2 regions of the Pseudomonas sp. A39 genome follow, and region 2 is predicted to be linked to the other one. Evidence: riboswitches for the same ligand, from Rfam matches in the RefSeq annotation. Region 2 holds a riboswitch; the other holds the start of a gene.
The links. Region 2 has a riboswitch for cobalamin ahead of AC3ZU9_RS17825 (ABC transporter substrate-binding protein). Riboswitches for the same ligand answer to the same signal wherever they lie in the genome.

Region 1: it holds a riboswitch for cobalamin, as region 2 does, so the genes downstream of both, cobO (cob(I)yrinic acid a,c-diamide adenosyltransferase) here and AC3ZU9_RS17825 (ABC transporter substrate-binding protein) in region 2, are expected to answer to the same signal.

The regions. Positions count from the first base shown of each region.
Region 1 is NZ_JBYVMD010000007.1:206,260-209,660, forward strand. It holds gene AC3ZU9_RS08070 (C40 family peptidase) at 1-176, shown strand, start outside; gene AC3ZU9_RS08075 (PQQ-dependent sugar dehydrogenase) at 342-1,655, opposite strand; cobalamin riboswitch at 1,755-2,007, shown strand; gene cobO (cob(I)yrinic acid a,c-diamide adenosyltransferase) at 2,086-2,697, shown strand; gene AC3ZU9_RS08085 (cobyrinic acid a,c-diamide synthase CobB) at 2,694-3,401, shown strand, end outside.
Region 2 is NZ_JBYVMD010000022.1:55,207-58,607, reverse strand. It holds gene AC3ZU9_RS17835 (DNA/RNA non-specific endonuclease) at 1-139, shown strand, start outside; gene AC3ZU9_RS17830 (hypothetical protein) at 617-1,060, opposite strand; cobalamin riboswitch at 1,164-1,358, shown strand; gene AC3ZU9_RS17825 (ABC transporter substrate-binding protein) at 1,475-2,485, shown strand; gene AC3ZU9_RS17820 (FecCD family ABC transporter permease) at 2,482-3,401, shown strand, end outside.

The DNA of each region.
Region 1 (3,401 bases), on a different contig from region 2:
CCGGTGGCGGTTCCCAGGTCAGCCATGCCGGGATCTACGTGGGGGAGGGCCGCTTTGTGCACGCGCCGCAAACCGGCGGTACGGTGAAGCTGGATACCCTGTCCAAGGCGTATTGGCAGAATGCCTACCTGAGCGCCAAACGCGTGTTGCCGGCGAATCTGGCGCGTAATCCCTGAATTAAACCCAGGCCCAAAGGTGGGCTTGCTGTGGTGAGCAGGCTTGCCCTGCGCTGGGCTGCGAAGCGGCCCCACCGGATCCTCAGTGAACCCGGCGGGGGACAAGTCGAATCGTCGCGCCTCCCTAATCACAGCAAACCTCCTCCCACATTGGCTTTGCGGTGTTTATTTAGCCGCCGACACGCGCCACACCTTATTCCCCACGTCATCCGCCACCAGCAAATCCCCCTGCTGATCAATCACCACACCTACCGGCCGGCCCATGGCTTTCTCATCCTTGTCGAGGAACCCGGTCAGCACGTCCACCGGCTGTCCTTTGGGTTGCCCACTTTCGAACGGCACGAAGATCACCTTGTAGCCACTGTGCGGCTTGCGGTTCCACGAACCATGCTGGCCGATGAACGCGCCGTGGCTGAATTGCGCTGGAAGCTTGCTGCCCTCTGCGAATGTCAGGCCTAACGACGCCGTATGCGGGCCTACCGCGTAATCCGGTGCAATCGCTTTGGCCACCAAGTCGAGATTCTGTGGGTTGACGCGCACGTCTACATGCTGGCCGTAGTAGCTGAACGGCCAGCCATAGAAGGCGCCATCCTTGACCGAGGTGATGTAGTCCGGCACCAGGTCGCTGCCGATCTCATCGCGCTCGTTGACCGCTGTCCACAGCTTGCCTGTCTGCGGTTCCCAGGCCATGCCGTTGGGGTTGCGCAGGCCGGAGGCGAAAATGCGGTGCTGGCCGCTGGCGCGGTCCACTTCCCAGATCGCCGCACGGCCCTGTTCCGCTTCAAGGCCGTTTTCCCCCACGTTGCTGTTGGAACCGACACTCACGTACAGCTTGCTGCCATCCTTGCTGGCCACCACGTTTTTCGTCCAGTGGTGGTTCAACGGCCCGCCTGGCAGGTCGACCACCTTAGTACCGGCTTGCTTGATCGCGGTTTCGCCCGGTTGATAGGCAAAGCGCAACAGCTTGTCCGAGTCCGCCACGTACAGGTCGTTGCCGACCAGTGTCATGCCAAAGGGCGAATTAAGATTTTCCAGGAATACCGTGCGGGTTTCCGCGACGCCGTCGTGGTCGGCATCACGCAGCAGTGTGATGCGATTCGGGCTCGGTACCCCGGCACCGGCGCGGCCCATGACCTTTTCCATGACCCAGCCACGAATGCCTTTGGAATCATCCGGCTTGGGTGGCGCGTTGGTTTCCGCCACCAGCACGTCGCCGTTGGGCAGTACATACAGCCAGCGCGGGTGGTCGAGGCCCTCGGCGAACGCCGCCACCTGAGTGCCGGCAGCGGCGGTTGGCTTCACGCCTTCGGGCCAGCCGATGGCGGGCGCGATATTCACCGTGGGGATCAGGGTTTTGTTCGGTTCCGGCAATTTGGGCGAAGGCCCGGTGCCGTCGGAGACCTGGAGGGTGGAGCTTTCACCGCAGGCGGCGACGGTGCCGGCGACCATGATGAGTAGGGCAAGTCTGGTTTTATGCATGGTGTTCTCCTTAATACCTGTAAGGGTAGAGGAGGTAGCCGAGGCGTTGGTTCAAGTCCAAAGCCAGCTTTAATTGACGCTCCACCCCCAACCCACTAACCTTCGCGGCTTGTTCCAGGTGCTCCGTGACCCATGGGTCGACGGAGTGAAACAGGGAAGCCGGTGAGTGAGCGCACTTGTACACAGTGCTGCCGCAATTCCGGCGCTGCCCCCGCAACGGTAAATGAGTCAAGACGGTGCCTTTTGCCACTGTATCGCCAGCGATATGGGAAGGCGCACCGTCGGCCTGCCTGCTTGATTAACGCAAGCGCCACTCATGAGCCCGGAGACCGGCCTGAAACATCCAACAGCATCACGGTGGGCGATGCTTGGCTGTCTGTGTTTCTTTTTCCTGCCCGCCGTTTTTGTCCAGCCCCAACGGAGAGCTGCCATGACCGATTCCCCCGAACGCGACGAACGCCACCTGGCGCGCATGCTGCGCAAAAAAGCCGTGATCGACGAACGCATCGCCAATTCCCCCAACGAATGCGGTTTGCTGCTGGTATTGACCGGCAACGGCAAAGGCAAGAGCAGCTCCGCGTTCGGCATGCTGGCGCGGGCCATGGGCCACGGCATGCAGTGCGGCGTGGTGCAGTTCATCAAGGGGCGCAACAGCACCGGCGAAGAATTGTTCTTCCGCCGCTTCCCCGAGCAAGTGCGCTTCCATGTGATGGGCGAAGGCTTCACCTGGGAAACACAGGACCGCCAGCGCGACATCGCCGCCGCCGAAGCCGCCTGGGCGGTTTCCCGTGAATTGCTGCAAGACCCGACCATCGGCCTGGTGGTGCTGGACGAATTGAACATCGCCCTCAAGCACGGCTACCTTGACTTGGACCAGGTCCTCAGCGACCTGCAAGCCCGCCCGCCGATGCAACACGTGGTAGTCACCGGCCGTGGCGCCAAGCCTGAGCTGATCGAAATGGGCGACACCGTCACCGAAATGGGCATGCTCAAGCACGCGTTCCAGGCCGGTATCAAGGCACAGAAGGGCGTCGAACTTTGAATCAGCCCCGTCATTGCCCGGCCGTATTGATCGCCGCACCGGCGTCCGGCCAGGGCAAAACCACCGTCACCGCCGCACTGGCCCGTTTGCACCGCAACCTGGGGCGCAAGGTGCGCGTGTTCAAATGCGGCCCGGACTTCCTCGACCCGATGATCCACGAACGTGCCAGCGGTGCGCCGGTGTATCAATTGGACATGTGGATGGTCGGCGAGCAGGAAAGTCGCCGTTTGCTGTGGGAAGCGGCAGGGGAGGCGGACCTGATCCTCATCGAAGGCGTGATGGGCCTGTTCGACGGTACACCCTCGAGCGCCGACCTGGCGCGGCACTTCGGCGTGCCGGTGCTGGGTGTGATCGACGGCACCGCGATGGCGCAGACGTTCGGCGCGCTGGCGTTGGGCTTGGCGCGTTATCAGCCGGACCTGCCGTTCGCGGGCGTGCTGGCCAACCGCGTCGGCACCCTGCGGCATGCGCAATTGCTTGAAGGCAGCCTCACCGAAGGCTTGCGCTGGTACGGCGCATTGTCCCGCGAGACCGGTATCGAATTACCCAGCCGGCACCTCGGCCTGGTGCAGGCCAGTGAACTGAATGACCTCGATGTGCGCCTGGACGCCGCTGCGCAAGCGCTGGGCAGCAGTTGCGAAGTGGCCTTGCCGCCACCCGTGACCTTTGCCGCGCCGCAAATGATCCCCGCTGAGCCGTTGCTC
Region 2 (3,401 bases):
CAGCGTCATCCAGATCGAACGCCTGACCGGCATCCGCTTCGCCAACCTGGCCGACTACGACGGTTTCAGCAACGAAGAACGCGCCACCGGCACGCGGATTGAAGCACTGATACAAGGTCCAGAAGACATTCGGCTCTAACCGAGCCCTCACATGTTGATAACGACCAACGCCAACCACGATGCGAAGCGAGCCGCTCTTGATCTTGATCTTGATCTTGATCTTGATCTTGATCGTGCTTTTGATCTTAGGCGCCCCGTCAAACACGCTGGCCGAACGCAGGCTTGAATCCGTGGGTAACCCGGCAGGACGCCGGGTTAGCCGCCCCGCGCCATGGATGGCGCGTGGCGGCGGCCCACGGATTCAAGCCGGAGTGAGGGCACACCGAGCCTAGGCGAGGTGCCGAGTGTTGGGGCGAAGCGTTTTTGGTTACTTTTGGCGCTCTTCCAAAAGTGACCCGCCGTAAGGGCGGAACCCACAGCGGCCGTTACCGCAGCAACGGATATGTACCCGGTCTGACCCAACATCCAGGCCATCTGTCAGGCCGCCAGCGGGAGCAAGCTCCCTCGCCACAGGTCCGGCACCGTACCCAGAGTTATCAGGCCAACGGGCAAACCCTCATTGCGCATTGATGTAATGAAACTGCGCCTGCGTTTTCTCGACCGCCGCACGCACCGTGTCCTTCTGCGCCTCAGTACCCGAGTAGTAAATCTGCATCCCCTTCAAATCCTGCCCTTCGACTGCTTTGCCGATCACCGCAACATCAACCGGCGTGCCGGCACCGATAATCAAAAAGAACACATCGCCCAAGCGTTTGGCATCGAGCAGCTCTCCCCTGAGGCGAGCGGCGTTTTGCTCACCCGCCATGGAAATCGCCAGGGTATCGCCGAACATCCCGCTTTTGGGGATGCTCATCGTGTGCAAACGGAGCTTGTCCGACCCGGCCGGCATCGACGCGACATACGCGGTGGCGGCCTCGTCAAGAATCTGCTTTTCAGATTTACCCTGGGTGGCACAACCGGCGAGCGTGGCTACGAGGGCGAACGCGAGAAATAATTTCACTGTGTATTCCTTGTGATAAAGCGATCCATTGGCTGCGCATCATAGGAGCCCCACCGCCAAAGAGCCACCGTTGGCGTCACGGCCTCCCGTTCAACCTCGCGATCGACTACCATACCGCGCCGGTTCCCAAACGGGACTAATAGGGAATCCGAAGCGCGGTCCCCCCGCGTCAATCGGAACTGCCCCCGCAACTGTAGGTGCTGAGCCTGCTCCTCGATGCCACTGGACCTTGTCCGGGAAGGCCGGAGCGTGGCGACGACGCATCAGTCAGGAGACCTGCCGGCTCAAGCTCAATCACTAACCGGCGGGGTGTCCGGGAAGGACATTCTTGCCTGTCTCTACCACAGCGCTCGAGGGTGTATTTCCGAACCGTACCTCCCCAGTTGCACGTACGGTTCACTCGGAGATCGTCCCATGCTGCCACGCGTTACCGCCCTGCTCACCGGCATTGGCTTCTGTGCCCTGGCCCACGCCGCGCCCACCCACTACCCGCTCACCGTGGAAAACTGCGGCAGTAGCCTCACCTTCCAGCAGGCGCCGGCGCGCAGCGTGACCATCGGCCAAGCCGCTACCGAGATGCTCTACGCCTTGGGCGTGGGCGATAAAGTGGTCGGCACTTCGCTGTGGTTCAACAGCGTGTTACCGCAGTACAAGGCACAGAACGACCGCATCGAGCGCCTGGCCAACAACGAGCCGAGCTTCGAAGCCGTGATCGCCAAACGCCCGCAACTGGTGGCCGCCGAGCTGGAATGGGTGGTCGGGCCGCAGGGCGTGGTCGGCACCCGCGAGCAATTCCATGAACTGAAGATCCCCACCTACCTGCTGCCCTCCGACTGCGAAGGCAAGGACAACCTGGTGGGCGCGGACGGCACGCGGCTGGAGCCGTTCCGTATCGAGACCATTTATAAAAGCATCAGCCAATTGGCGCAGATCTTCGACGTACAGGATCGCGGCCAGCAGTTAAACGACGAACTCAAGGCGCGCTTGGCCAAATCCGTCGCCACCGTGCAGAGCAAAGGCCTCAAGCAGGCCAGCGCGTTGGTGTGGTTCTCCAGCTCGGAGATGGCCAGCGACCCGTACGTGGCCGGCCACAAAGGCATTCCCCAGTTCATGCTGCAAACCCTCGGCCTGTCCAACGTGGTGCAGTCCGATGAAGAGTGGCCCGCCGTCGGCTGGGAAACCATTGCCAAGGCCAACCCGACCTTCCTGGTGATCGCCCGCATGGACCGTCGCCGCTACCCCGCCGACGACCATGAAAAGAAACTCGCCTTCCTGCGCAGCGACCCAGTGACCCGCAACATGGACGCGGTGAAAAACAACCGCATCATCATCCTCGACGCCCTGGCGTTGCAGGCCAGCATCCGCATGTTCGACGGCCTTGAACAACTGGCCACGGCCATCGACGGCTACGACCTGCCAAAATGATGCGCACCCTATTCGCCCTGGCATTGCTGCTGATCGCCGTACTCGCCGGCGTGGCCATCGGCGAAACCGCCATTTCGCCGCAGGTCGTGCTCCAGGTGCTCGCCAACAAACTGTGGGCGGCCGGCTACGTGCTCGACCCCATTGATGAAGGCGTGGTGTGGAACTACCGCCTCACCCGCGCGCTGGTCGCCGCCGCCTGCGGTGCGGGGTTAGCGACGTGCGGGGTGATCCTGCAATCACTGTTGCGCAACCCGCTGGCCGATCCGTACCTGCTGGGCATCAGCGCCGGCGCATCGACCGGCGCGGTATTGGTGGCGTTGATGGGCGTGGGCGGCGGGTTGATTTCGTTGTCCGCCGGCGCGTTTGTCGGTGCGATGGCGGCGTTTGCGCTGGTGATCCTGCTGGCCCGCGCCAGCGGTTCGGCCAGCGGCACCGGCCAGATCATCCTCGCGGGCATTGCCGGTTCGCAGTTGTTCAATGCGCTCACCGCGTTCCTGATCACCAAATCGGCCAGTTCCGAACAGGCGCGCGGCATCCTGTTTTGGCTGCTGGGCAACCTCAGCGGCGTGCGCTGGCCATCGGTGTGGTTGGCGGTGCCGGTGGCGGTCGTGGGTTTGGCCGTTTGCCTGTGGCACCGTCGGGCGCTGGATGCGTTTACCTTTGGCAGCGACTCGGCAGCGTCCCTCGGCATTCCGGTGCGCCGGGTGCAGTTTGTGCTGGTGGGCTGCGCGGCCCTGGTGACGGCAGTGATGGTGTCGATTGTCGGCTCCATCGGCTTCGTCGGGCTGGTGATTCCGCATGCTGTGCGCCTGCTGCTCGGCACCGGGCACTCGCGCCTGCTGCCGGCGAGCGCCTTGGGTGGCGCACTGTTTTTGATTGCGGCGGACGTGCTGTCACGCACGCTGATCAAGGGCCA